4 regions of the Vibrio penaeicida genome follow, and region 4 is predicted to be linked to each of the others. Evidence: predicted binding sites of a transcription regulator. Region 4 holds the regulator's gene; each other region holds the start of a gene.
What was found. The regulator PurR, encoded in region 4, represses purine synthesis genes. The targets are predictions, from matches to a motif close to TNANGNAAACGTTTNCNTNA.
Positions count from the first base shown of each region.

Region 1 (7,548 bases), on a different replicon from region 4:
ATATCGACCTTAGGTGAGGCTACTTACGTTTAGTAAGCAGCCATAGGAATCTATTAAGCTGGTATGATTTCGAAACTGTGTGTCATCTCGATTCCGTTACCAAGCATAAGGCAAACGGAGCAATACTTTTCTAAAGAATCGGAGACTACTTTCGCGACAAGTGACTCATCGAGTTCATATCCAGTAACTTTGAAATGAATATGAATTTCGGTAAAGAGCTTAGGGGCACTTTCCCTTCTTTCGGATCTGATTTCGGCGACACAATCTGTGATTTTTTGATTCTTAGACTTCAACCCATCAACAACGTCGACTGAACTGCATCCGCCTGACGCCATTAACACAACTTCCATCGGACTCGGAGCGTGTTCACCCCCACTGCCGTCCATCACAAGTGAATGCCCCGAATTCGACGTGCCTAGAAATTTGAATCCATCAATCCACTTTACTTCTGCTTTCATTTTCATTCTCTTTGATTTTATCAAGCCACTAAGGCAACTTTTCTTTCCAGCGTTTTTATCATGCTATCGGCGGTACTGGAAGAGTCATTTAACCCTTTTATCAATACCATAAAGTATAAATCCATCAGCACACTCGATTTTAGAACATCAAATTCAGGTTGCTTTGAATAGAGGCGCGCCTGAAACTCAACAATTTGCGCTTCGATACGCTCTGGTTGCCAAATCAACTCTCTAAAAATTTCTATAGCGAATTCGCGGTTATCCAAGTAGTAGCGATATAAATATCTCGCATAATGGACAAGCCTTTCTGAAGGTTCAGATTGTGTGTCGCTGGCTGAGGCTTCTTTCAACACGCAAGCAACTCTCTCCTGTATGCCCGCAGTCAATAAATCATATTTTGTAGGGAAATGAGAGAAAACGGTACCATTTGCCACTCCAGCCCTTTCCGATATCTGGCGTGTGGTTGTCGCCGTGTATGAACATTCCTCAAACAATGTCCACGCACACGTCAGTATATGATTTCTCGTACGCTCTCTCTTAGACTCTTTTTGCAAACTTACACACCTTCAAATATACACGGCTCTTCAGACCACCATTCACTGCACCTATTTTGCCGTTTTTCTGCCACATTGCGCAATTCAATTTACACGCTTTCTTCCAAATTCACTTGATTTTTGAGCGCGCTCAACTTAGTTTATGAGCACGCTCATTTTTAACTAGAGAGAATAGTATGGAATTGATAAAGCGACTGATGATGTTTGGGGTATATGTGCCCTTTCAAATGGCATTTAGCTATTTAATGGCTCCAATACTGGCAACCATACTTTTATTTGGGGGGATGGGGTTTCTATTCATTATATTGGGGTATGAAGATGGTGTGAAAGTGTTTCTTAACTCCATGAAGCAGCGTCAGGTTCGCCAGAAAGAGAAGCTGATTTCTTAAGGCCTGTTGACCTTCAGTGATGCGTTTTGTCTTTGCTATAGAGTTTTAATTACGGTGCAGGTATCGCGTCTCAAACAAACGGCAACTGTTTAGTGCATGAAAGCCAGTTTCTAATATGGCGACCATAAGCGTTGCCTTCATTGCTTGTGTACACAGATTTATCACAAAAAGCGGCAACATCCCTTCTGCTCCTCAGCTCTTCTAACATTTTACATACCACGCGCTTTGCCATCAGTACCGAGTATTTTTTCCCGCGGTATTCAGGTTGAATAAACACATAATGGATTTGATAGAAGAAAACTGGGCATCCGCTGTAACGTTCACTATCGACAATGTCGGTCCAATACGAGCAATATCCTATTGGTTTTCCTTGTTCAGAAAAAAGCAACAGAACGTGAAAGAGGTCTTGCTCTAATGACTGACGAAAGCGTTTTTTACAGACCATACTAAAGTGATCAAAAGCCGAATGAGTGACGGCGTCACACATTAATTCCTCACCCAATGGATTGATACTAACCATGTATTATTGACTCTTATTTTATAATCCACTCGTTTAATATTCGTACATGATCTCAAGTTTTCAAGCTAGAAATGTCGTTTGCATACCTCTCTAGTTGAGCCGCTTTTTAATTAAGCCTACAATCAACCACCTGCGCTACCTGATGGCATATCGAATAGAAATGCCAAATATTGAACCTAATGGAAAAATCGATGGATAACCTAGCAAGCTCAATCACCCAGCAATTTCATTTGTTAGAACAAACTTGGTTTGGCGATGTGGTCATAATGACAAGCATAAGTTTGGTTGCTTGGATCGCTTGGCGCATCATTTATTCACGAATAGAGTCTCTCGCCTCTAAAACACAAAACCGTTGGGACGACGCAATCGTTCATTCATTAAAAACGCCCGTTAGCGCGCTAATTTGGGGCTGGCCAGCCATGGTTTCTATCGGGCTCATTTTACAAACGTACCTAGAGAGCTCTTTAAACTGGTTAGAAACCTTGAAAATGTTGCTGGGAATTGCAATTGCCGTCTGGATTGTGCTCCGCCTCATTACCAATGTTGAAGATGAAGTTCTCTCTCAGAAAAAACGAGACGAGACCACCGTGCAAGCGATAGCAAAAGTCGCGCGTTTAGCATTTATCATCATGGGTGTTCTTTCGGTTATGCAAAGCCTAGGGCTTAGCCTTTCGGGCTTGCTCACCTTTGGTGGCGTGGGTGGTTTGATTGCAGGTCTAGCGGCCAAAGATCTCCTTTCAAACTTTTTTGGTGGCATGATGATTTACTTCGACCGCCCATTTAAAGTTGGCGATTGGGTGCGTTCACCAGACAGACAAATCGAAGGTACTGTAGAACGAATTGGGTGGCGCATGACCATAATTCGTACGTTCGATAAACGTCCTCTTTATGTGCCAAATTCGGTATTCAGCAATATTGTCGTAGAAAACCCGTCTCGAATGCTAAACCGTCGGATTTACGAAAATATCGGATTACGCTACGACGATACAAAAAAAGTGGATGCGATCATCACAGATGTAAAATCTATGCTTCAAAACCACCCAGACATTGATACCAGCCAAACACTGATTGTTAACTTCAACGCTTTTGGTGCCTCATCTTTGGACTTTTTTGTGTACACCTTTACTAAGACCGTAAATTGGGTTCGCTTCCATGAAGTAAAACAAGACGTTCTTCTAGAGATAATGGCAATCATCCACAAACACGATGCTGATGTCGCGTACCCAACTCAAACGTTAAAAATTGACGCGCCCGACGCGCCATTCCTTCAAAGCAACCCGAGCACAGAATAGAAGTACACTCTAACGTCAGCTCATTAAAACAGCGAAACATTCTTCTTACTGTTTCGCTGTTTCTAGAAACAAATCCTACTGTTTATTCACACCACCTTCACGCTACAATCCCCTACTAGTAAAAAGGCTTTACAAAGATAAATTGCAAGGTATATTCCCTGCGCAAACGTTTACGTCACTAGTTTCACGCCTTAAAGGGGATTTAAATGCTAAGCGACATCGAAATCTGTCGAACGACTCCGCTTTCTTCTATCGACACTGTTGCATTCAACGCCGGATTATCCAAAACCGAATATACACCTCATGGTAAACACAAAGCGAAAGTATCGCTCGATGCCCTTAACCGTTTAGCTGATCACCCTGAAGGTAAATTAGTTGTCGTTACCGCGATTACACCCACACCACTTGGCGAAGGAAAGACCGTTACAACCATCGGATTATCTCAAGGTTTAGCAAAAGTTGGTCAATCTGTAATGGCGTGTATCCGACAGCCTTCTATGGGGCCAGTGTTTGGGGTTAAAGGGGGCGCAGCTGGTGGCGGTTATAGCCAAGTCGGACCGATGGAAGAGCTTAATCTGCATTTAACCGGTGACATCCACGCGGTGACAGCCGCACACAACCTAGCGGCAGCAGCCCTTGATGCTAGGATTTATCATGAACAACGCTTAGGTTATGAGCTGTTCTCCGAAAGAAATGATTTAAAAGCTCTGAAGATAGACCCAAAACGCGTTGTGTGGCGCAGGGTCATGGATCATAACGATCGTGCTTTGCGAATGGTCACTGTTGGTCAAAACGAAGTAGGTAAAACAATCAATGGATTTGAAAGGCAGGATGGCTTTGATATCTCCGCTGCTTCAGAGTTAATGGCAATCCTGGCGTTAGCATCGGACCTAAAAGACTTACGTAAAAGAATTGGGAACATCGTGCTCGCCTATGATTTAAATGGTGAACCCATTACAGCAGAAGACTTAAACGTTGCCGGAGCGATGACGGTAACGATGCGTGAAGCCATTGAGCCAACGATGATGCAAACATTGGAAGGTGTTCCTACACTCATTCACGCTGGTCCATTTGCCAATATTGCACATGGTAACTCTTCCATTATTGCAGACAGAATTGCCACTCGCCTTGCTGATTACACCATAACAGAAGGCGGTTTTGGTTCAGATATGGGGTTTGAGAAAGCCTGTAATATCAAAGCAAACACATCCGGTAAGTCACCCGATTGCGCTGTAATCGTTGCGACTCTTCGCGGTTTAAAGGCCAATTCGGGCTTATATGACTTGAGACCAGGTCAACCATTACCAGATTCAATCTTTAATGAAGATGCTGCTGCTTTAGAAGCCGGTTTCGACAACCTAAAATGGCACTTAGATAATGTGGCAAAATATGGCGTCCCCGCAGTCGTTGCCATTAATCGCTTTCCGCAAGACTCTGAAGATGAACTCAATACACTAGCACTCTTGGTTCAAGCCCATTTCCCTAATGTTAAAGTCGCCATCAGCGATGCCTTTTCTCAAGGTGGAAACGGAGCCGTCGAACTCGCCAACGCAGTGGTTTCTGTTTGTGAAACAGACGCACAGTTTTCCCCTTTATATAACTTAGAGCAAACGCTTGAAGAAAAAGTTATGGCAATCACCGAGGTAGGATATGGTGCTGGGCAAGTAACACTTTCAGATACGGCAAAGCGCCAGTTAGCACAGTTTAAAGAACAAGGATTTGATGGACTCGCCGTATGCATGGCTAAGACTCCACTATCTATCTCTACAGACGCTTCTGTTAAAGGTGCACCCGCAGGATTTAACGTCGACATTAGAGAGTTTAAGCTTTGTGCTGGTGCCGGTTTCATTTACGCACTGTGCGGCAACGTGATGACGATGCCCGGCCTGCCTGAGAAACCAGCATTTATGAATTTAGACATCGATGAAGAAGGTAACATTACAGGGTTAAGCTAACCGGCTAGCCGGGTTCGAGTTAAATAGAAAAGGCAACGTAATGTTGCCTTTTTCATTGTCGCTAATTTTTTCTTTGTGGCGAAATTGCGCTCATATTCAATATTTTCGCGCATCTGGTGTATACCGCATCTTGTATATACCGCTCTTACGAATGTATGAATCACACCATCATTTGTCCGTTATAAACATCAACTCAACACGTCGATTACAAGCCATTCCTTGCTTAGATAAGTTGGAACATGACGGCATGTGCTTCCCATATCCACGGGTGTAAACATTTGAAGCGGGAACTTGCTCACGAGTGAGTAGGATTTTCACTTGCATGGCGCGCTTGTCCGAAAGCGAATCATTGATCCTGTTGCTTCCGGTGCTATCAGTATGGCCATCTATCACAGTTTTGATTGTCGGTTGTGAAGCGAGAAACCGACCAAGACCTGATAACCAATATTGTGAAGCATCCGTAACCAGCGCAGATCCTGTTCTAAAATGAATTTTTTTGTCGAGTTTAATAACTGGATGTTGTCCAGGAACCACATTGTACCCAATTCCATTCTGGTCCATATACGCCATCAGGTTTTGAATATCAGTCATGTTCTTGCGACCTGTTGGGCTCCTAACTGGTGAAGGGCTTCTTACAGATGAAGGGGCAGCCTGACGTTGGACATATTCCATGCGAGTTGTTGGCTGTTCGATCTCCTCTTCTCCCCAATCAGGGTAGATGAGTTCCGCCTCCGAACGAGGAGCCGTTTCTAACAGATTAGGTGGCTTAAGCGCGGTACACCCACTCAGGGTTCCCAACAGCAGAATGAAAGCCAGATTGAAATGTCTTGTCATAAGGCTACTAATTGCTCTAATTCAAAATGGTGCTGATTAGCGTTTGTTAGCTTAAAAACATAGAGTCAAAGGACTCAACAGAAATAGGCAAACGCATACAGGTTACAATATCTTTATCGGCAGACAGCTAAAATCTTTAGAAAAATCTACCTAATGCAGCGCTGACTTACATTGTTCCTTAGATCGAATGCGTTTATCTAGTAAATTTTAGTATGTCCGAAGGGAATTTTCTTCTACTATACTCGCCACAATTTCGAACGACATATCATTATGCTTAAACGTTTCTATTCTTACATTTCACTTTTGTTCGCTTCTGTCGCACTTGTTGCATGTACCGATGACGGAGTACCGAAGCAAGGCACCCATTTTGAATTATTACCCGCAGCGCTAAGCTCCGATCTCGTTTCCCCTGTTACTGAGGTGTTCTCTTTAAATTGTGGTCACTGCAGAAGTATGGAGAAATTCCTGCCCGAGATTGAATCTGAACTTTCAGAGAAGATTGGCAAAGTTCACGTCACCTTCAACGAAAGCGCTCAAATAGGCGCACTCATTTATTACGCCGCAGAAATGCAATTGGATACAACGCCAGATCATCAAATGATGGACGAACTATTTGCAGCAGCACAAATGGGGAAAGGGTTTACTCAAGATGAAATTAAACAAGCCACAGAGAAAGCGTTTACTTCTCGCGGTTTGATTAGCCCTTACGATTTCAACGAAGAACAGCAAAAAACTTTGTTTGAGCACATTTCTAACGCAGAAACAGTGACTCACCAAGCTCAAATCAATGCTGTTCCAACGTTTATTATCAATGGCAAATATCAAGTTGTTACGTCTGGACACAAAGATGTCAAAGACATTGCCAAAACGATAAATTATCTTCTAACTCTTTAGGGTCTAATGCCCTCATAGAATTCCGCTATTTCCAATCAAAGGGAGCCATTGTGTCTAAGTTAGTTTTTCCGATCATTATTTTTGTCCTTGCCGCCTTTTTCATCTATCGCACATGGACAAACCATAAAGCGTCAGATGCCAATTTCAAATTGGGTCAAGACTTCTTAATGCAAAACGAACAGAGAGACGGTGTAAAAACAACCGAAACCGGTTTGCAATATGAAGTAATTACCGCTGGTAGTGGCGAAATAAACCCAACAGCGACTAGCCAAGTAAAAGTGCATTACCACGGCACGTTGATTGACGGTACGGTATTTGATAGTTCCGTTGATCGTGGAGAGCCGATCTCCTTTCCTTTAAACAGAGTCATTAAAGGTTGGCAAGAAGGCGTTCAGCTAATGGTTGTTGGCGACAAATTCCGATTTTATATCCCGAGTAATCTCGCCTATGGGAAAAATGGGTCTGGTCCTATTCCACCAGCGGCAACACTGATCTTTGAAGTGGAATTGCTCTCCATTAATTAAGAGTACTTATTTACTCTGTTGCTATGCTCTAATATCAAACTAGTTCGCCCAATTGCTCTTCGCGAGTTGGGGTATGTTTCAAGAACTGAAAGCATCGAATTTAGATTTAGGATAGTCAACGAAACCCT
Region 1 covers NZ_AP025145.1:1,051,854-1,059,401, reverse strand. Annotated here, with positions in the region: gene LDO37_RS23000 (OsmC family protein) at 54-458, opposite strand; gene LDO37_RS22995 (TetR/AcrR family transcriptional regulator) at 479-952, opposite strand; gene LDO37_RS22990 (hypothetical protein) at 1,189-1,401, shown strand; gene LDO37_RS22985 (GNAT family N-acetyltransferase) at 1,472-1,921, opposite strand; gene LDO37_RS22980 (mechanosensitive ion channel family protein) at 2,113-3,213, shown strand; gene LDO37_RS22975 (formate--tetrahydrofolate ligase) at 3,420-5,168, shown strand; gene LDO37_RS22970 (OmpA family protein) at 5,337-6,002, opposite strand; gene LDO37_RS22965 (thiol:disulfide interchange protein DsbA/DsbL) at 6,273-6,896, shown strand; gene LDO37_RS22960 (FKBP-type peptidyl-prolyl cis-trans isomerase) at 6,947-7,420, shown strand.
Region 1: a site for PurR is predicted at 3,372-3,391, ahead of LDO37_RS22975 (formate--tetrahydrofolate ligase). Genes of this name have one in related genera too.

Region 2 (7,548 bases), 1.8 Mb from region 4:
TAGCCTTTCAAGGCATCAGCAGTAAGATCCGTAAAAAGGAAGGCAGTAGCTGGTATCGTGTCGTGCTCGGACCGTATGTTAAAAAACGCGATGCAGAGCGCGATCGTCACAAACTTCAGCGCGCCAAGATAGAGCCTTGTGCCATCTGGAAAGAGTCGCAATAGAACACTGCGTTCATGACTAAATTCACAAGGGAGCCGTTGGCTCCCTTGTTTTTTTATCTCCAGCCCTCATATCCGAGTTATATCGCGAGCGAATTAATAGGTTAATAAAAGTGACTACTATCGTATCTGTACGCCGAAATAATAAAGTCGTCATCGCCGGAGACGGTCAAGTATCGTTGGGTAACACCGTAATGAAAGGCAACGCAAAGAAAGTGCGCCGCCTCTACAATAATAAAGTACTAGCTGGATTTGCCGGCGGTACGGCAGACGCCTTCACTCTTTTCGAGAGATTTGAAAGCAAACTGCAAATGCATCAAGGTCACCTAACAAAAGCGGCCGTTGAATTGGCAAAAGACTGGCGCAGTGACCGCGCATTAAGAAAACTTGAAGCTCTACTCGCCGTAGCGGATGAAACAGCCTCGCTTATCATCACTGGTAATGGTGATGTGGTTCAGCCAGAAAACGATCTCATCGCCATTGGCTCTGGTGGTAACTTTGCGCAAGCCGCAGCCACTGCTCTGCTCGAAAATACAGAGTTAGACGCCCGTGAAATCGCTGAAAAATCGCTGAAAATTGCTGGTGATATTTGTGTTTTCACCAACCACCATCATACCGTTGAAGAACTCGACACCGCGGCGCAAGAATAATAAGGATTACCCTATGTCTGAAATGACACCTAGAGAAATTGTTCACGAATTAAATCGTCATATCATCGGTCAAGACAAAGCCAAGCGCGCTGTAGCCATTGCGCTTCGTAACCGCTGGCGTCGAATGCAGCTCGAAGAAAGCTTGCGAGCTGAAGTCACCCCAAAGAACATCTTAATGATCGGCCCAACGGGTGTGGGTAAAACAGAAATTGCTCGCCGCCTAGCTAAGTTAGCCAATGCTCCGTTCATGAAAGTAGAAGCAACGAAATTCACAGAAGTAGGCTATGTCGGCAAAGAAGTCGAAACCATTATCCGTGATTTGACCGACGTTGCGATCAAAATGACGCATCAGCAAGCGATGGAAAAAGTAAAATTCCGCGCGGAAGAACAAGCTGAAGAACGCATTCTGGATGCATTGCTTCCTCCACCACGTGAAGGCTGGGGTTCAAGCGAGAACACAGAAGATAAGTCCAATACTCGTCAAGTTTTCCGCAAGAAGCTGCGTGAAGGCAAGCTAGACGACAAAGAGATCGACATTGAAGTGGCTGCGCCTCAAATGGGCGTGGAAATCATGGCTCCTCCTGGTATGGAAGAGATGACCAACCAACTTCAAGGCATGTTCCAGAACCTTGCAGGCGATACCAAGAAAAGCCGCAAGATGAAGATCAAAGACGCATTTAAAGCGCTAGCTGAAGAAGAAGCCGCGAAACTCGTCAACCAAGAAGAACTGAAAGAACAAGCCATCTATAACGTAGAAAATAATGGCATTGTCTTCATTGATGAAATTGACAAAATCTGTAAACGTGGCGAGAGCTCCGGTCCAGATGTGTCTCGCGAAGGTGTCCAGCGCGATCTGCTTCCTTTGATCGAAGGTAGCACGGTGTCGACCAAGCACGGCATGGTAAAAACAGACCATATTCTGTTTGTCGCGTCCGGCGCATTCCAAGTAGCGAAGCCATCCGATCTGATCCCAGAACTGCAAGGTCGTCTACCTATTCGTGTTGAGCTAGAAGCCCTAACAAGCGAAGACTTCAAACGCATTCTAACCGAACCTAAAGCTTCTCTGACTGAGCAATATTCCGCGCTAATGGCGACGGAGTCTGTCGATGTGAGCTTTACTGAAGACGGCATCTCACAGATTGCTGACGCAGCATGGCAAGTCAACGAAACCACAGAAAATATCGGTGCCCGACGTTTGCATACCGTAATGGAGCGCTTGATGGAAGAGATCTCATTTGAAGCCACTGAGAAAGGTGGAAGTGCAGTGACAATTGATTCCGCCTACGTGCAATCCAAGTTAGGTGAATTTGTAGAAGACGAAGATTTAAGCCGATTCATTCTATAAACATCCCGTATTTGATATAAAACAAGCCCGCCGCACTTAAGCGGGCTTTTTGTATTCACCATTTCAAAGTCGTTGTTATACTGGATGCAAATCGAGCAACGACGTACGAAGCATGAGACAATCTTTAAGTGCATGGCTGGGCGCCGCTCGCCCCAAAACACTGCCTTTGGCCTTTGCCTCTATCGCAACAGGCAGCAGCCTAGCTTTATTCAATGGTCATTTTTCTCTTCCTGTAATGCTGCTAGCCTTACTGACGGCGATTCTGTTACAGATACTCTCCAACTTAGCCAACGATTATGGTGACGCTCAAAAAGGCACTGACAACGAAGACAGAATAGGTCCTATGCGCGCGATCCAATCGGGTGCTGTCGATGCAAAAACCATGAGAAATGCCATTATCATCAATATTGTTCTCACGATACTGTCTGGTCTCGCTCTCATTTTTTATGCTCTGCAATCCCCCACCAGCATTGCCGCATTTCTAGCACTGGGGTTGCTCGCTATAGTAGCTGCCATCGCCTATACGGTGGGTAACAAGCCTTATGGTTATATCGGTTTAGGGGATCTTTCGGTGTTCATCTTCTTTGGGCTACTTGGCGTTGCTGGCACCTTTTTTCTTCATACTGGTTTTATTGATGCCACCATTTTCCTCCCTTCGATTGGTTGTGGGCTCTTGGCCGTGGCTGTCCTTAACATCAACAACATGAGGGACATCGACAACGATGCCGCTTGTGGCAAACGCACGATGGCGGTTCGTCTTGGCGCTCAACGTGCAAAACGCTACCACATGTTGTTGTTAGCTGGCGGAACGGTCCCCTTCATAGCATTTTTAGCTTTACAGAGCACTGCATTAGCTTGGGGGTTGAGTATGTTGCTAGCCGTATTATTTGTGGTCAATCATGGCAGAGCGGTACTTGCTGCCTCTTCCCCAACGGAACTGGCGCCCATGATGCCCGTCATTGTTAAATGTGCCTTGATAACTAACCTCTTATTCTCAATCGTGATCACGGGTCAAACTCTGATGACTTAATTGAGCCTTGTCATTGCAATGACTTACTAGGCATATATACTCGAATACAGAACTGCGTAACAGAAGACGACTTGCTTATGGAATACAACACCTCAGCACTATGCGATATCTACTTGGATCAAGTAGATGTAGTGGAACCTATGTTCAGTAATTTTGGTGGTAGTGCCTCGTTCGCGGGTCAGCTTACAACCGTGAAATGCTTTGAAGATAACGGCTTAATCAGAAAGGTATTGGAACAAGATGGTGTAGGTCGAGTATTACTCATCGACGGAGGCGGTTCACTACGCCGTGCTTTAATCGATGCAGATCTGTCGTCTTTAGCAGAAGAAAATGAATGGGAAGGCATTGTGGTTTACGGGTGTGTGCGCGAAGTCGACGAACTCGAAGACATGAACATCGGTATCCAAGCCCTCGCCTCTATTCCAGTCGGTGCAGCGCAGCAAAGCGTTGGTGAAATCGATGTTGCCGTCAACTTTGGTGGTGTAACCTTCCTACCAGAAGATTACCTCTACGCTGATAACACAGGCATCATCATCTCCCAAGAGCCTCTCGACTCCGACTTAGAAAGCGAAGACGACGACTTCTCAGACGAAGAAGAATAAACAAGTCTCTTCACCCTAGCACTCATACCAAAAAAGCAGCCATCGGCTGCTTTTTTGTATTCTTGAATTTCTATAGTTTCCTACACAGTACGCTTGTGTAGTTCTAGGAGGGGGCGCGGAATTTATAAGCATAAATGAGCACCACCGACAACGAAATACGCGAGCGTACGCCGTAGGAAAAAGAAATTATTCTACGTCGTCCATCTTCCCAAGAAGATTACGAATACGCTCCTGCCACGCAGTGTGCTCTTCACGCATCTTAATGTTTTGTGACTCTAACTCTTCACGGTTGCTTTTCAGCTCGTTTGCTTCGGAATTAAGTTGAGCGTTTTGCTCTTTCAATTCTTCCACTTCCATTTGTAGAAGTGCGATAGTATCAACTGCGGTTTGGATTTTTACTTCTAGCTGCTCTAGGACTTCTAAAGACATGTTAGCCACCTGTTTATTTTGATTCAGTCTGCGTGAATGAAAGTTCACAAATTACCTCACATTCTACTCAGCATCTTTGATAGACACACGTTCAAAATTGGTGATCTATGCTCGGTTGGTTAAAAAAAAGTCGATATTTAACCAAATCTTGACGTTCGTTATTAATATCTACAAATATACCGTCAAAAATTGATGCTGGGCAATCGACACTGGATTTCAAAGGCAAAATCGCAAACGTTTGAATGGGGCTGTGATAGAATCGCCGCCAATTATTTCTCTAATTTTGTTTGGTATCTGGAGTCCACATGAAACGCGATTTGGCGATGGCATTTTCCCGAGTAACTGAAGGCGCAGCACTGGCTGGCTATAAATGGCTTGGTCGAGGCGACAAAAACGCCGCTGATGGTGCCGCTGTTGAAGTTATGCGTGCCCTTCTCAATAAAACTGACATCTCTGGTGAGATTGTTATCGGGGAAGGTGAGATTGATGATGCTCCTATGCTTTACATTGGTGAAAGTGTTGGCGTTGGCGGTGATGCCGTGGATATCGCGGTTGACCCAATCGAAGGCACTCGCATGACTGCAATGGGGCAATCAAATGCACTCGCGGTACTAGCCGCTGGTGAAAAAGGCAGCTTTTTGAAAGCGCCTGACATGTACATGGAAAAATTGGTTGTGGGTCCGGGTGCAAAAGGGGTAATTGACCTAAGCAAGCCTTTGGCTGAAAACCTAACGAACATCGCTGCCGCTCTAGGGAAAACACTGGATACATTAACCGTAACCACATTAGCCAAGCCTCGCCACGATGCGGTGATTGCTGAAATGCAACAGATGGGTATTCGTGTATTCGCCGTGCCGGATGGTGATGTTGCCGCATCCATTCTAACGTGCATGCCAAATAGCGAAGTGGATGTCATGTACTGCATTGGTGGCGCACCGGAAGGCGTAGTATCAGCAGCAGTTATTCGCGCCCTAGATGGTGATATGCACGGCCGCTTACTACCACGTCACGAAGTCAAAGGCGATACTCCAGAAAACAGAGCTCATGGCGAAAAAGAGCTAGAACGCTGTAAAGAAATGGGCGTTACTGCTGGCATTGTTTTGCGCATGGAAGATATGGCGCGCAGCGACAATGTGGTCTTTTCCGCAACCGGTATTACCAAAGGCGATCTGCTTGAAGGAATTTCTCGTCAAGGGAATATCGCCACGACCGAAACACTATTAATTCGAGGTCGTTGTCGTACGATTCGCCGTATTCAGTCTACTCACTATCTTGATCGTAAAGATGACGAAGTTCGTGACTTTATTCTGTAAGCGATAATCATATTGTCATTAGCGCAGCCTTGGCTGCGCTTTTTGTTTTAAGACTCATCCTTTAGCAAAGTAACCGACAGTTAATCAAGAGTTTGCTTTATTAACCTCATACCTCATAATAGTTATCAAGCTAGAGGTAAGGACAACATGAAAACCACTGATCGGATTCTGAATAAAATCAAACGTGAAGGCGCTATTACTGCCAAAAAACTTTCACAAGATTTATCCATGACAACGATGGGCGCACGCCAACACCTTCAGAGCCTAGAAGACGAAGGGTTCTTAGATTTTGATGATATAAAAGCGAAAGTCGGACGTCCGACCCGCCATTGGTCACTTACCGATAAAGGTCACGCACAATTCTTTGATGGTCATAGCGACCTAATGATTAATATGATTGATGCTGTAGAGTCTGTCTTTGGAAAAGAAGGGATGGAAAAAGTCACGGCAGAACGTGAAGCAACCACACTTCGACAATACCAAACGGCAATGGCGCATTGTAAGACATTGGAAGAAAAGCTAAACGTGCTTACCGAGCTCCGTGATAGCGAAGGTTACATGGTTGAACTGCTAAAAAACGAGCTAGGATTTGAACTCATAGAAAATCATTGCCCTATTTGCCGAGCCGCAAAACGGTGCCCCAACCTCTGCCTATCCGAGCTGAATGTCTTCCGTAAGCTTTTAGGAAAAGACTATTCAGTTACGCGAACCGAACATATCATCCAAGGAAAGCGTCGCTGCAGTTATCAAATTAGCCCTCACTAATTTCCCAATCGCATCATAAACTTACGCTGAAAGCTCAATTTGTCGTATTATTTTAAGATTAAAGTTGCATATATCAATAATGAGACAGAACAATAATAGAGCAGTTACAGTGCATTTTTTGAGCTAATTTTATCGTATGCTCTGATCATGTGCTGTAACGAAGAAGTAGGAGGGTGCAGATGGGACGCGCTCAATATGATCAAACTTTACCTCCATTTGAGGAGCTTGTCGCTCTGGCTCAGGATGATCCAGAAGCATTTAATCAATTTCGCCAGAAGATGTGCGATGAGATGATCACATACGCATCATCTGAAATGCAGCCCCGCTTGCGGGCGCAGCAAACTCACATCGAACGAGTCATTGACCGATGTAAAAATCCAACCCATGCCAACGTAGCATTAATGAACGAGCTCACCGCTCAAATTGGTAAATTCCAAGATGCTTTGCATGGCGATATCATTAAGGAATCCGCCGACATTGTTCCGTTCGACTTAGAACGAAAACAATAGCTCGAAGTACACTCAAACGAAACTCGCTGAACTCTACACTTTGAAACATACTCAAACCACCTCAAGATGCTAGGTTCAGCGAGCATTGCTTGATTTTCAGGCAAGGCACCAATTTGCAGATCTAGTGGTTCTAAATCAAGAATTGGTAACGCAGCATGAAAACCAAGCAAGCTCGCCCTTGGGAGCTTATCTTCTGTCTCATTTCATCGTCAAAGAACTTGGAAAGGACTCGTCCACTGCGTTCTTCTCCTTGAACTGAAACAGAAGATAGAGCTCTGAATCCTGCACCTTGAGGTGGTTTGAGTATAAATTGAGTACAAATACAAAAACGGACCTCCTTCGGTCCGTTTTTCATTGGGCTATTGCATTCGTTGCGCTTTGCCGCTTTCAATATCGCACGAGGATTGGCTTATTTAAGCGGAGGAGCACCATATTGGTTTTCTTTGTCGTCACCTTTCAGCAGACCACATTCCACAAAAATCCACACCCCCGCCGCCAACGCTAAGATAGAAGCAATCATTTCAAGAGGTGAAGTTTGAATTTCAACGCCTGGCGCTGCAACAGGTACCAAAACACGCCCAGCGATAACCGGAATATGTAATGCAAGCCAATACACCGATTTTCCCCTGTCGTGCCAACGTTTTGCGGTAATAGCAAGATCAGGGAAAAGCATGAACGCTAGGAAGACGATGGCAATGACATTTCCTAAGTCTGGGAATAATGTCCCTGCACCAAAACTAAAAC
Region 2 covers NZ_AP025144.1:3,814,725-3,822,272, forward strand. Annotated here, with positions in the region: gene LDO37_RS17065 (SPOR domain-containing protein) at 1-164, shown strand, start outside; gene hslV (ATP-dependent protease subunit HslV) at 275-811, shown strand; gene hslU (HslU--HslV peptidase ATPase subunit) at 825-2,156, shown strand; gene LDO37_RS17080 (1,4-dihydroxy-2-naphthoate polyprenyltransferase) at 2,269-3,186, shown strand; gene rraA (ribonuclease E activity regulator RraA) at 3,264-3,788, shown strand; gene zapB (cell division protein ZapB) at 3,975-4,217, opposite strand; gene glpX (class II fructose-bisphosphatase) at 4,523-5,530, shown strand; gene LDO37_RS17100 (helix-turn-helix transcriptional regulator) at 5,678-6,295, shown strand; gene LDO37_RS17105 (DUF3135 domain-containing protein) at 6,475-6,804, shown strand; gene LDO37_RS17110 (DUF805 domain-containing protein) at 7,214-7,548, opposite strand, start outside.
Region 2: a site for PurR is predicted at 4,444-4,463, ahead of glpX (class II fructose-bisphosphatase). Genes of this name have one in related genera too.

Region 3 (7,548 bases), 1.1 Mb from region 4:
GATTACAGTGATGATGGTAAGGGGGTGTCTTCTGATGTCGAGGAAACGTTATTTGAACCCTTTATCACGACAGAGAGGAGCCAAGGGTTCGTCGGGTTAGGATTGCATGTTGCCTATATTTTGGTTACTCAATACCTAAAAGGGCGCATTGAGCTGATAAAATCATCAAAAGGAGCTCGCTTTACCTTCTGTTTTCCATGCGAAATATCCTAATGAATGTTTCAAGTTGTGAACGAATTGTTGATTTTGTATACAAGAATTGTGCTCAAAATATTTGCGCAAACGATTAACTATTGTTCGAATTGAATATGTTCTTCTTCACAGTCGTGAATCATGTCAAGAATCTGTAAAAAATTGGGCGATAATTACACAGGTATTTGGGGATAGGTGCTAATTTTACTACTTTATACCAAATGACATGGAGAAATTGGATGATGACCTTTAAGTCAGTCGCGGTAGGTGTAGCGCTTGGACTAGCAACTTTTGCTTCTCAAGCAGCAGATTTTAAACCGTCAGTTATCTTTGATATGGGCGGTAAATTTGATAAATCTTTCAACCAAGCGGCTTACAATGGTGCGGAAGCATTTAAGAAGGACACGGGAATTAAGTACGGTGAGTTTGAAATCACTAACGAAGCACAACGTGAGCAAGCAATGTTGCGTTTGGCTCAACGTGGTCATGATCCTATTGTGGCAGTTGGTTTCCAGCAAGCACCTATCGTTGAAAAAGTAGCGAAGCAATTTCCAAAAACGAATTTCGTTATTATCGATTCAGTGGTAGACCTTCCAAACGTTCGTAGTGTTGTGTTTAAAGAGCACGAAGGTTCTTTCCTTGTAGGTGCTCTAGCGGCAATGAAGAGTGAATCAAACGCTGTTGGCTTTGTCGGCGGCATGGATATCCCTCTAATTCGTAAGTTTGCTTGTGGTTATGAGCAAGGTGCGAAATACATCAGCAAAGACACGAAAGTTGTACAAAACATGACAGGTTCTACGCCTGCCGCATGGAACAACCCAACGAAAGGTGCAGAGCTAGCGAAGTCTCAGTTCGACCAAGGTGTTGATGTTGTTTACGCAGCAGCTGGTGGTACTGGCGTTGGTGTTTATCAAGCCGCAGTTGACGAGAAAAAATACGCGATCGGCGTAGATTCAAACCAAAACCACCTTCACCCTGGCGTGATGCTTACGTCTATGGTTAAGCGTGTGGATGTCGCTGTTAAAGATGCATTCATGGATGCTTACGCAGGTAAATTTACTTCAGGTGTTCAATCTCTAGGTCTGAAAGAAGAAGGTGTAGCGTGGGCTCTTGATGAGCACAATGGCAGCCTGATTGGTCCAGACATGGCGTCGAAAGTAGAGCAAATTCGTGACGACATTATCGCTGGTAAAGTAGTTGTCCACGATTACTTCTCAAATAGCGCTTGTACTTACTAATATAGTAGTAAGAAATGCCGGACATGGCTGATCTGTGTCCGGCTTTTTAGTTTCTGAGCCCCAAGTATTGAGTATAAATATAATTATCAATATTGGTGGTGCTGTGGCAGATGTTACTGAGTTATATTGCGAGAACAAGCGGTGAAAATGAATAAAGAATTCAGTGAATTGAATTCAATGAGCTTTTCAAAAGTCGCATTTATAATCTTAAAGTCTAAAGATTTGTCGTTGCAAAGATACACATCAAAACCAACGTTAGTTATCGATTCATTCAGTCACTCAGGGAGAGAGAATGAGCAGTCCTGCCATTGAGTTAAAACTCGTTAATAAGCGCTTTGGCGCGGTTTGGGCAAATAAAGATATTAATTTTGCTGTCCAGCCAGGCACCATTCACGGCATTGTGGGGGAGAACGGTGCGGGTAAATCGACGCTAATGTCGATCTTGTACGGCTTTTATGAAGCGGATTCGGGATCCATTCACGTTGATGGAAAGCAAGTTGCCATAAAAAACTCTCAAGACGCCATCGATCTTGGAATCGGAATGGTTCACCAGCATTTCATGTTGGTAGAAACCTTTACGGTTATTGAGAACATTATGCTCGGCGCTGAAAGCCACAGCTTGATTTCTCATAGCGCAAAAGATGCTGAACAGGCATTGCATGAAATTGAAACGAAGTACGGTCTAGAAGTTGATAACCACGCGCTGGTTTCCTCGTTGCCTGTTGGTTTACAGCAACGAGTCGAGATATTAAAAGCGCTGTATCGTGGTGCCCGTATTCTTATCTTGGATGAACCTACGGGGGTTCTTACACCACAAGAAACTGAGCAGCTTTTTGATATTTTACGCACCTTAAAAGAGCAGGGTGTGACCATCATACTGATCACCCATAAGCTAAAAGAAATTATGTCGGTAACGGATAATGTATCCGTTATGCGAGCAGGTGAGATGGTAGCGTATCGACCGACAGCTGAAACCAATCCGCAAGAACTTGCAGAACTAATGGTGGGTCGTAAGGTTCTTCTCAATGTCGATAAATCAGAAGCTGAGCCAGAAGAAACGCGCATTGATGTGAAAGATGTCAGCTATTTTGATGATCGTGGCGTCAAGCGTCTCAAGAACCTTAATTTCCACGTCAAAGCGGGAGAAATCCTTGGAGTGGCAGGTGTTTCTGGTAATGGTCAGTCAGAGCTTCTTCATGTCCTTTCTGGCACGTTGGTACCTCAAGAAGGCGAGCTGAGAGTGTCGACCTCCAAAGGTTCACATCAATTTACCTCATCAGTAAACCGTGATGCTGCACTTATGCGTGAACTGAGTATTGGTCACATACCGGAAGACCGTATCAAGCAGGGACTGGTGAAAACTATGCCGGCGGCAGAAAATGCCATCCTTGGCTTCCATCATAATGAAGAATACGGCTCTAAACTTCTTGATTTGAAAGCCATTGATGGTGCCACGCGCGACATGATGGAGCAATATGACGTAAGACCCGTCGACCCTTATCTTAAAAGCGCTAATTTTTCCGGTGGTAATCAACAGAAGCTGATTATCGCGCGTGAAATGTTGAAACATCCCGATGTCATTTTGGTTGGTCAGCCGACGCGTGGTGTGGATATTGGTGCTATCGAGTTTATTCATAAAAACATTATTGCAGCTAGAGATAACGGTGCTGCGGTACTTCTTGTTTCCACAGAGTTGGACGAAATAATGTCTCTATCTGATCGAATTATTGTAATGGTCGACGGTGAGATATCGGGTGAAGTTAAAGCGAGCGAAACCGACGAGAAAGGTCTTGGTCTGCTCATGGCCAATGCCAGTGCTGAAGGAGAAGCATAATGAACAAGACCGTACCTGGATGGGTAAATGTAGCGCTGGTTCCGCTGCTTCAGCTGATTCTCGCTTTGGTGGTATCTAGCCTCGTCGTGTTATTGGTTGGAGAAAGCCCTGTGGCGGCATTCTCTGTCATGATTCAAGGAGCGACTAACCTCGAATATGGTGGCTTAAGTAACACGCTTTACTACTCGACAAACTTTATATTCACGGGGCTTGCCGTGGCTGTGGCTTTTCACGCTGGTTTATTCAATATCGGTGGTGAAGGGCAAGCGTATATCGCTGGTTTAGGTATCGGCATATTAATGTTATTGCTTGATGGCATTTTGTCTGTCTGGTTGATGGCACCGCTAGCGATTATTGTTGCCGCAGCCTTTGGTGCGCTTTGGGGTGCAGTCCCTGGTTACCTACAAGCTAAGCGTGGATCGCACATTGTTGTTACCACCATCATGTTCAACTTTATTGCGTTTTCTGTGATGGGGTACGCCTTGGTAGAGCATATTGCTAAATATGGCGGTAACTCGACAGATTCACGTTATTTCAACCCTGAAGCGGTGTTCCCTAAGCTGCATGAATGGGGCGCTGCAAACGGGTTTGAATTGCCATTTTCCCTACTTAACCCATCGCTGCTTATTGCGTTAGTCATGGCGTGGTTAGTATGGCTGTTATTGTTCCGCTCTCGTTTGGGCTATGCCATCCGAGTCGTTGGGCAAAATGCGTCTGCTGCGGAATATGCAGGTATTAATGCAAAGAGGATCATCATTATCGCGATGACCATATCTGGTGGCTTAGCGGGCATGATGGCTGTTAATGAAGTGTTTGGTGCGCATAACCGCCTCATTCTAAACTTCACCGGTGGCTTTGGATTTATAGGCATCGCTGTAGCACTTATGGGGCGGAATCACCCTGTTGGCATCATCATTGCGGCGATTTTGTTTGGTGCTTTATATCAAGGCGGAACCGAGCTGCAATTTGAAATGCCGAGCTTGAACCCTGAGCTCATCATGGTTATCCAAGGCTTGGTTATCTTCTTTACAGGCGCGATGGACAGGCTTATTCGCGAGCCAGTAGAGCGGCTCTTTACTCGTCAAGCGAAAGCATAGGAGGTGTGACGATGGAAATTTTTAACTGGCTATTGTCCACTTTTGATTCGACGATTCGTTTGGCTATACCGCTTATCTTTGCTGCTATGGCTGGGATATTTTCAGAGCGATCTGGTATTGCTGATATTGGTCTTGAGGGCAAGATGTTGTTCTCTGCCTTTGTTGCTGCAGCAACGGCTTATGCACTTGGTTCTCCTTGGTTGGGGTTATTGGCAGGTATTGGCGCGTCTGTTCTATTGGCGCTGGTTCATGGTTATGCGTCAATCATTCAAAAGGGTGACCAAATCATTTCCGGTTTGGCAATCAACTTTTTTGCTTCCGGGATGACGATAACCCTTGGGCACGCATGGTTCTCTAGAGGCGGTCAAACGCCAACACTGCATAACGACCAGCGTTTCTTACCTATTGATTTACCTGGTGCGCAGTGGTTAGGCGAAAATGTCCCTGTTATTGGTCCGATTTACTCTGAACTTATTTCTGGGCATAACATTCTTGTCTACCTTGCGTTTGTTGCGGTAATTGCGACTTGGTGGGTATTGTTTAGAACTCGCTTCGGCTTACGCGTACGTGCTGTTGGTGAAGAACCTAATGCAGTGGATACGGCGGGTATTTCAGTATTCTCGTTACGTTTTAGAGCCGTACTCGTGACAGGTGTATTGTGTGGATTGGCTGGTGCTTATCTCTCTACCGCCCAGAACGCAGGTTTTGGTAAGGAAATGACGGCAGGGCAAGGTTATATTGCATTGGCGGCGGTGATATTTGGTAAATGGCATCCTAAAGCAGCGTTTTTCGCCTGTTTACTGTTCGGTTTCTTATCGGCACTGGAAACGCGCATGCAAGGTGTAGAAATCCCACTAGTTGGTGTACTTCCAACCCAAGTATTCTCTGCGTTGCCTTACGTTTTAACCGTTGTTCTCTTAGCTGGTTTCATCGGAAAAGCCGTTGCCCCTAAAGCGATTGCTAAGCCATACACTAAAGAGCGATAGGGAATCAATAAATAGATTTTTTTGAATCTATTCAATTACCCGCTAAAAGCCAGTTGAGGAATCAATTGGCTTTTTTATCGACTAAACGATTCAGAATGGAAGATGACCTATACTTCTACATAAATTCAAATTGGTTCACTGATTTAAGAAAAGCAAAAAAGAAAGCTAAACTGGAATTTGCGCTAAATCGGTATAAAGTTCTTTAAATTAACGAGCAAACGTTTGCCTTTTTTGGTGATATTGCCGCTCATTAACATGCGAGCTACAATCGCGCTCCCAACTTGTCCCTTAATAAGTTTTATTGATTATGAAGTTTCCCGGTCAAAGAAAATCTAAACATTACTTCCCAGTGCACGCGCGTGATCCACTGGTGACACAAGCGCAAGAAAGCAAGAAAATGGCACGCACTCACATTGTTGGTATTGACCAGACTCTCGTGGATATTGAAGCCAAAGTAAGCGATGAATTTATCGAAAAGTTTTCTTTGAGTAAGGGACACTCACTGGTTATAGACGATGAAACGGCAGAGAATTTGTACAACGAGTTAAAAGACCAAGGGTTAGTCACCAACGAGTTTGCTGGTGGTACGATTGGAAATACTCTACACAATTACTCGGTTCTTGCCGATGACAAATCTATCCTGCTAGGGGTAATGAGCCAAGACATCAAAATCGGAAGCTACGGTTATCGGTACCTATGTAATACATCTAGCCGGATGGATCTGAATTACTTGCAAGGCGTGAATGGAGCTATTGGTCGCTGCTTCGCATTAATCAGCGAAGACGGTGAACGTACCTTTGCAATCAGTGAAGGTCATATGAATCAGCTGAAGCCTGATAACATCCCAGAAGCCATATTCAAAAAAGCTTCTGCACTGGTGCTGACCGCTTATCTTGTGCGTTGTAAGCCTGGCGATCCTATGCCTGAAGCAACAATGAAAGCTATCGAATACGCGAAAAAATACGACGTGCCAGTAGTTCTCACGCTGGGAACAAAATACGTTATTCAAGACGACCCTGAATTCTGGCAAACATTTTTGCATGACCATGTATCAGTGGTAGCGATGAATGAAGATGAAGCAGAAGCATTAACAGGGGAAAGCGATCCGCTTTTAGCTTCCGATAAAACACTTGATTGGGTCGATTTAGTGCTATGCACAGCAGGTCCGGTTGGGTTATACATGGCTGGCTTTGCCGAAGACACAGCAAAACGGGAAACGTCACTCCCGCTGCTGCCTGGAGCTATTGCAGAATTCAACCGCTACGAGTTTAGCCGACCGGTGCTAAAAGCCAATACCGCTAACCCTATTAAGGTGTATTCGCATATCGCACCTTATATGGGGGGGCCGGAAAAAATAAAGAACACCAATGGCGCAGGCGATGCAGCACTATCAGCGTTGCTGCATGACATGGCGGCTAACCGCTACCATAAAGAAAACGTGCCGAATTCAAGTAAACATCAGTACCCGTACTTGACGTATTCTTCTTTCTCTCAGGTGTGTAAATATTCGAACCGCGCAAGTTACGAGGTGTTAGTTCAACATTCGCCTCGTTTATCGCGAGGTCTTCCAGAGCGCGAAGATAGCTTGGAAGAGGCATACTGGGAGCGCTAATTTTGTTTTAATACTTTGAATTCAATACTTTGAAAACCGCCTATTTGGGCGGTTTTTTTGTTTTGTTCTCGCAGAACCTATCACCTTGAGGTGGTTTGAGTATAGGTACCTTGAGGTACTTTGAGTATGGTGTCATGATTAATTCAACCGAAACGCGACAAGGAGTGGACCCGATTATGATCAGTTGCGATAAATACGACTTCATTGAGCTGGCATGCCTATTCAAATTGAAAGTGAGTTTAGCTATGTTGTCTGGCGAGCAAATAGAAGGCGTCGCTCACAATACAAAAATAGGTGCTGATCGCGTTGAGTATTTGATTCTCACACACTGGGTTGTAGATGAGACGGACGCCAAGGAAACCGCTGTACGACTAGATGATATACATACTATGAGCGCAATAACGCCTAACCCACACTTCACAACTATTCACATTAATGATGTTTAATGATTTCTCATGCGGTATCCCCTTACTCGTTGGCTAGGTAGGTAATAGAAAAGGTTTAGATATTAAATTTCAACAAGTTAGCTTTTTCAGGCTTGAATTGTTGCCTCCGCCCCTCAACGTTTTCTGTCTCATTTTAATTCTCG
Region 3 covers NZ_AP025144.1:2,550,169-2,557,716, reverse strand. Annotated here, with positions in the region: gene LDO37_RS11375 (hybrid sensor histidine kinase/response regulator) at 1-213, shown strand, start outside; gene LDO37_RS11370 (BMP family lipoprotein) at 432-1,430, shown strand; gene LDO37_RS11365 (ABC transporter ATP-binding protein) at 1,723-3,264, shown strand; gene LDO37_RS11360 (ABC transporter permease) at 3,264-4,361, shown strand; gene LDO37_RS11355 (ABC transporter permease) at 4,373-5,347, shown strand; gene LDO37_RS11350 (inosine/guanosine kinase) at 5,655-6,959, shown strand; gene LDO37_RS11345 (Rho-binding antiterminator) at 7,094-7,405, shown strand.
Region 3: a site for PurR is predicted at 5,558-5,577, ahead of LDO37_RS11350 (inosine/guanosine kinase). Genes of this name have one in related genera too.

Region 4 (7,548 bases):
TATTCGACATCCATTGGTACTTGCCCCATGACTTCATCATCACGCAGAACCAAAGCTTCATCACGCATATCTCGCAGCCTTTCAGCGTCGGCATACGTCAACAACCAAGGAGCGTCGAGATAGTCTTTTACAGACTGTCGCAATCTCTGGCTGAAGGCGCGGTTTTTGTCCATGTCGATAGCGGTGCGGATAAACTTGTGCACGTGGCGGTCGTAGCCGATCCATAGATCGATGGTCTGCTGACCCCAGCTTACAATGCGGTCTAGCTTCATTTGCAGCCCGTAAAGCGCTTCTTCTACGAATTGCAAATCATCTTGTCCGTAAACAAGCCCTTGAATATCAAGGATCTGAGTTTGCATTTCATCGCCAGCGGCTTGCAGCGTATCTTGTAGCTCTTTTAGGGTATCGGATGTTTCACTGAGCAGTGCTTCACAACTATTGATGGCCTCACGCCAATCTTGGTTCAGCAGCTCCGCTATTTGGTCTTTGACCAATTGCTGCTGTTCGTCCATGACTCGTTGATTGAGGTCGATTTGATCGAAAATCTCACCCACTGAGTATTTCAAAACGCCATAAACATTTTTTTGCCAATGACCTGGTGTACCGCCTTCTTTTGCAGCTGCGATCGCTTTCTCCATTTCACCTGCCACCATGGACAGCTGAATGGACAATCGTAACTTTGAAAACTCTCGGTGGCGCACATAATAATCGGTAATGCCAACCGCTAATGGCGACAAGCGATAGATGCTTGCGCCGTCTGTAATTTCACTGGTAAATCGGCTTAATAGCTTCTGGTTAACCATTTCATTGATGGCGTTATTCGCCCGAAATGCAGAAGCTTCCCCCGTTTCTTCAAACAAGCGGGTGACGATAGAGAACGCATCGTGCAACTCTCCCTCACCCAACTCTTCATCAAATCTCTCGTTACTTAAAACGGCTAACGCAATCAGAAAAGCCAGACGTTCAGTAGACAAGTTCAATGAGAAATCGTGTTGTTTTACCCAGCTAACCAATTCATCGATTGGTTGCTCTACAACATCTTGAGTTACATCACTCATTGTTCATCCTGTTTATTATTCCTTTCTTTTCGCCCAAACATGAATGTAGCGACCTAAAGAAAGGTAAGGCTCCTGACGACACAGTTGTCTTTCAAGTGCTAATACATCTTCAAATTGATAATCGCCCATGTACTCCATATTACCTATGTAGTCGTGGAAGGACCGAATACCCGATTTACCACAGATTTCAAACCCAGCATCCTCTATCCATTGATAGACTTCTTCCGGCTTCAAACCTTTTTGGGGCTGAAGTTTAAAGCGTTTTCTATGCGGCATTCCTTCTAAAATGTGTGGAATATTGCCGCATATCACGTTTTTCAAAACCAAGCCGTGATGGTTATAAAACATGATAGAGCCGATACCACCTGGCTTTATCTGCTTTAAAACCGTTTCTAACGCCGATTTCGGGTCTGCTAACCACTCCATCACCGCGTGGAAAAGCACCATATCAACTTTCTCGTGAAGGTGCTGTTCAATTTCTTGAACTGGAGAGTGAACTAGCTGATATTGGGAAAGCAAACCGTGTTTTTCAATGTCTACTTTTGCCAGTTTTAGCATTTCAGAAGATAGATCACAGAGTGTGACATTGTGTCCGCGTTGGGCAATTTTTTGCGACATTTGCCCAAGCCCGCCACCTGCATCCAAGATATTTAAACGGCAACATTCATCGTTTAGCTCACTTAATGCTACAATTAAATCTTCCCAAACAATGGTTTGACGTATATCACCTTTCTCAGATCCGTAAATATTTTTTGCGAATTTGTGGGCAATATCGTCGAAATTACGATCTTCTGTCACTGTGGCTTAGGTTATTATATCTATTCGTGCCGCTTATTCTGTCACAGGATAAGAAGTAATAAAGGCTTGTTAGCCTTTTTCATAATCAAGTGATGATTTTTCGGACTATTTAAGTATGTTTGAGCTGAAAAAAGTGTTTTCTGCGCTGCTGATGCCACTCCCGGGGTTTTTAATAATTGGTGTGGTGGGGCTATTGTTGGTCATGTTCACCTTAAAAAGAGGAACTGGCTGTTTTTTGATTTTCGTGTCTTTCACTGGCATTTTCCTTTCTTCTTTCCAACCTGTTGCCAGTGGACTATTGATGCCGATGGAGCGTCAACACAAAGGCTTTCTACCTATAGAAGGCACTGTTGACTATGTGATGGTGTTGGGAAGCGGCCACGTTGTTGATGATGATATTCCACCAACATCGGAATTAAGCCGAACGGCATTAATGCGGTTATCCGAAGGTATTCGCATTCTTAGGATGTATCCCGGTGCAAAATTGATTTTGTCTGGCTACGCTGGTGGCTCTGAGATCAGTAATGCTCGAATGATGGCGAAAGTAGCACTCGCATTAGGCGTCGCAAAACCCGATATCATTCTTTTGGAGACAGCAAAAGATACGTGGGAAGAAGCAAGACAAGCTTCCGTGTTTGTAAATAACAAAGAACTGGTACTTGTCACTTCGGCAAGCCATATGACACGTGCACTGCGTGAATTTAATGATGCGGGTATTGACCCCGTTCCAGCACCTACGAACTTTCTGGCTTCCAATGGCACGATGCAGCCATGGAACAAGTATCGCCCTCAAGCTAAATACTTGGAATGGACAGAAACGTATTGGCATGAACGTTTGGGGCTTTGGTGGCAAACCCTTCGAGATTTTGCGACTAACTCCAACGCACAGCTCAATGAAGCTTCTTAAATTGATTTAGCTTTTGAGGTATCAAATTACCAACAAAAAAACCGAGGATGCTACCCTCGGTTTTTTCTATCTTAATAATCATTTACTGCTGATTAAAGTCAATATCAGCATCAATCTCCAGCAAACATGTAACCTTCACCGTGCACGGTGACAAAAATCTGTGGATTTTTCGGATCGAACTCCATCTTAGCTCTCATTCGACGAATCAAAACATCAATGGTTCTATCATTAGGCGCATCAACACGATGGCTAATCATGTTTAATATACGTTCTCGGCTAAGAACCTTGTTTGGGTGTGAAGACAAAGCCACAAGCAACTCGTACTCGGCTTTGGTCAGTTTAACAGGTTCGCCATTACGGCTAAGTGCACGACGTTGGATATCAAACGTCCACTCTCCAAAACGGATTAGTTGCCCAGATTCTTCTTTTCTGTCTTCTTTCGCTGGAGCATGACGTGCAGCGGAAATTCTCCACAACAAATTTTTTACTCTAACCAGAAGCTCTCTAAGCTCAAAAGGTTTTGTCACGTAATCATCGGCACCCATTTCTAGGCCGACAATTTTATCAATGCTATCCGTGCGTCCTGTGACGAGGATGATCCCTATATCAGATTGACTGCGTAGTTCACGAGTCAGCATTAGCCCGTCTTCGCCTGGTAAGTTAATATCCAGCATGACTAAATCAACAGATTGCTCTTCTAAAATTGCGCGCATTTGCTCGCCACTTTCAGCTTCGCTAACTTGATAGCCTTCGTTCTGGAAATAGCCCACCAGCTTGCTACGGGTAACCACATCGTCTTCTACGACTAATACGTGATAGCTCATCTACACCACTTTCTTTTGTATTTATAAGGATATATAAGGTATTTGTTCGACTTTAATGTAAATATAAAGACAAACTTGCCACAGTCTATTTGCGACTCTTTATATTCTATTCACAAAAAGTTACATTTCTAGCGAATTCGTTAAAAAGAAGGCAATTTCCTAACTTTTATTGATTCAAAGCAACCAATTTGGCTCCTATTCATAACCTGATTTTTATTTTCATTTCTTGCCATACTTTAGATTAGTTCTGTTCATCTTAATTCGTTAGAATTGCGCCAATAACCTCATACGGAGCGGCAACGCTATGCAAGAAACAAAAGCATTCAACGAAAAGCGCGCAGAGATTTACTGGTGGCTTTCTAGCCTTTTTGCTCATGAACTGAAACAAGAAGAGTTGGAGCATTACCACACGGCTGAAATCAGGGGCTTCATTAGCGGTCTTGCAGAAAACGAAACCTTAAAACCGGCGGCTCAGCAACTTATCGAATCCCTGAATAAACTCCAAGATAGAGAAGATGCTCAGTTAGAACTCGCTGCGGATTTTTGTGGCCTATTTCTGACCACAGATAAAAAAGCGGCCTTGCCATACGCCTCAATCTACAAATCTGGTCTGCTCAATGATGAACCAGCGAAACAAATGGAATCATTGTTAAGAGAAAAAGGTGTCTCTTTGCTAGAGGGGTTTAACGAGCCAGCAGATCACCTCGCCATTCAATTGGACTTTTTGGGTAACCTCATTATTCGCTCAAACGAATTAAAAACGAACGAGCAGTTTGAAGATGCACTGCGAGAACAGCTGTGGTTCATAAATACGCATCTCATGACTTGGCTTCCAATATTTAACAAGAACTGCAAAAATTATGATGGCTTTGGGTTCTACGCAGCTTTGTCACAATTGCTTGTGAGTTTTGTCGAACTAGACCGCCAATATATTTCTGGCGAGTAAACCGGCAAGGTGGGATATCTTGATAGTATTGAGCTCGAAGACTTTACTTAGGTATTGAGCTAATTTGTTTTAAATATAAAACAGCACCCTTAAAAAATATTAGGATTCCTCATAAATGTGACACTTGGTATAATTTTTTACGATTCACTCCATTGTCACATAGGAAATTAAAGACTAAGATCGTGATCGCAAACGATAAAATATGAAACGCTGAAAAGCATTAACTAAGCCGCTGTATTAATAGCGGTTTTTGTGTTTTTAGTCGATTTTAATAACACAATGAAATCCGCCTTGCTGAAAACATTAGCTACTTTAAATTTAGCACCTTACCCCTTAGCTCGGCTCTACAGGATATTTGTTTTATGGCCACTATTAAAGATGTCGCACGACTTGCCGGAGTATCAACTACAACGGTTTCGCATGTTATAAATAAAACACGCTTTGTTGCTGAAACTACACAAGAGAAAGTTAAAAAAGCAGTAGAAGAACTAAACTATGCACCGAGCGCTGTTGCACGTAGCTTAAAGTGCAACACGACTCGTACTATAGGTATGTTAGTTACACAGTCTTCTAATCCATTCTTTGCAGAAGTCGTCGATGGCGTTGAAAGTTACTGTTATCGCCAAGGCTACACGTTGATCTTGTGCAACACCGGCGGGATATATGAAAAGCAACGGGATTATATTCGTATGCTTGCTGAGAAGCGTGTAGATGGCATCTTGGTCATGTGCTCAGATTTAACTGAAGATCTTCGTGAAATGCTTGATGCGCACTCATCCATTCCAAAAGTGATCATGGATTGGGGTCCAGAGAGTTCCCAAGCCGATAAGATAATAGATAACTCTGAGGAAGGTGGTTACTTAGCGACAAAATATCTTTTAGACAATGGTCATACCGATATTGCCTGTCTTACTGGCCATGAAGAAAAAGTGGCTTGTATTGAACGGGTCATTGGCTACAAGCGAGCGCTGAGAGAATACGATATTGAATTCAAGCAAGAACGCATACTTGTCGGCAACTTCGAATGTGATACCGCTGTCTTAGCGGCGGACAAGATCCTTGCTATGGAAAACAGACCAACAGCCGTTTTCTGCTTTAATGATCTTATGGCACTCGGGGTCATTAGCCGTCTTCAAGAGAACGGTGTCCGTGTTCCTGATGACATTTCGATCATTGGATACGACAATATTGAGCTATCAGGATACTTTTCTCCTCCTCTGACAACCGTCCACCAGCCTAAGCGCCGAGTGGGTAAAACGGCATTTGAAATCCTTCTCCAAAGAATCAAAGACAAAGAACACGATAAACGCATCTTCGAGATGCATCCTGAAATCGTAGAGAGAAGTTCTGTTAAAAAGTTAAATTAAATTAGTTAATTCTAATTAAGCCTGGCTATATGTCAGGCTTTTTGCTTTATTGCCCAAATAAGAAACAATATTTATATCTGTACATTTATTTTTTGAAGGCAGATCACACATAAAGCATTTTGATGTGATGCTTGTTCCGGTTTTTCTCTATGATTTTATTGTCACGCACAGGGCAAACCATTTGAAAAAGTGGGACGCAAAGCTTCCGGCCTAAATGGATTTATTTGAAATCAATATGGTAGCGGGGTTGCCGATGGTAAATATGCATACTTCTTTTCCAGAGTTAACCAAACTCTGACATCTGACTGCATCACTTTGCTATTTTTTCTCGGACCTGAACTTAGTAGTGGCATAACTTCTTTAGCCGAGACAGTACAGCATGGATAAACCAATACTTAAAAACTCATTGAAGCTATTTGAACCATTAGGGACGATAAAATCACGTTCTATGTTTGGTGGTTTTGGCGTTTTCGCCGATGACACTATGTTCGCCTTAGTCGTTCAAAACACTTTACACATCAGAGCTGACTCAAAAAGTGCTCAAAAGTTCGAACAACAAGGTTTAAAACCTTATGTGTACAAGAAGCGCGGGTTTCCGGTTGTCACCAAGTATTTTGCACTCCCAGAAACCAGTTGGGATAATACCAATGACATCATAGAGAAAGCTTCTCTAGCGCTGAAAGTTGCAAGAACAGAGAAACAAAAGCAAGCCGAAACCAAACCAACGCGTTTGAAAGACTTGCCTAATTTACGTTTGGGTACAGAAAGAATGCTCAAAAAAGCAGGAATCTCTTCCGTTCAGGAGTTACAAAACTTCGGTTCTGTTGAAGCCTTCAAAGCCATCAAGCAGACTCATTCAAGCGATGTTGGCTTAGAGCTACTATGGGCTCTAGAGGGTGCAATTAATGGCACTCACTGGTCCGTGATTCCTCAAGATAGACGTGATGAATTAATGAAACGCTTAAGTTAGTTAAACCTTCATGCTAAAAAAGCCTCCTTTGGAGGCTTTTTTATTGCTGAAATTCACAGTTTATCTATCCTGCACAGACCCTTATGGGCGACTTGCTGTCATAATTAAAACTCATTGACTATATTGGACGAACTATGAAGGTGTACTCTACTGCGCTCCCGACAGAAGCTCATATTGTATGTGAGCTGTTAAAGGCACAGGGAATCGATGTTGAAGTTCGTGGTGAAGGTCTATTTGGCTTGCAAGGTGAGCTTCCATTTGGTCCAGACACCGAACCATATATTTGGTTAAACAACGAATTTCAGTACGACAAAGCCAAAAAGATTGTGAAGTCTTATACCGATCAAACCGCTAACCAATCAAAACCAAACTGGTGCTGTCCGAAATGCGATGAATGGATAGAAGCTCAGTTTGGTGCCTGTTGGAACTGTGGGCACCACGTCAGCGAGCATGCTGACGAATAAACCCTATCGATTTTTCATTAAAAATATCTGGTTTTTCCACATTGCACACATGACCACAATCAGGAATTTCAATCAACGCACTGCGTTTATGAATCCTCACCATTTCTTTGACTGGACGAAGAAACATATAATCTCTATCTCCCATCAGATATAACGTTGGAATCGGGATTTCTTTTTCACGGAAATATTTCATCAACGGGTTTACATCTGCTGC
Region 4 covers NZ_AP025144.1:1,430,954-1,438,501, reverse strand. Annotated here, with positions in the region: gene mukF (chromosome partition protein MukF) at 1-1,058, opposite strand, end outside; gene cmoM (tRNA uridine 5-oxyacetic acid(34) methyltransferase CmoM) at 1,074-1,856, opposite strand; gene elyC (envelope biogenesis factor ElyC) at 1,972-2,763, shown strand; gene torR (two-component system response regulator TorR) at 2,874-3,587, opposite strand; gene torD (molecular chaperone TorD) at 3,892-4,533, shown strand; gene purR (HTH-type transcriptional repressor PurR) at 4,896-5,900, shown strand; cyclic di-GMP riboswitch class I at 6,062-6,155, shown strand; gene LDO37_RS06695 (TfoX/Sxy family DNA transformation protein) at 6,280-6,870, shown strand; gene LDO37_RS06690 (putative signal transducing protein) at 7,005-7,334, shown strand; gene LDO37_RS06685 (alpha/beta fold hydrolase) at 7,312-7,548, opposite strand, start outside.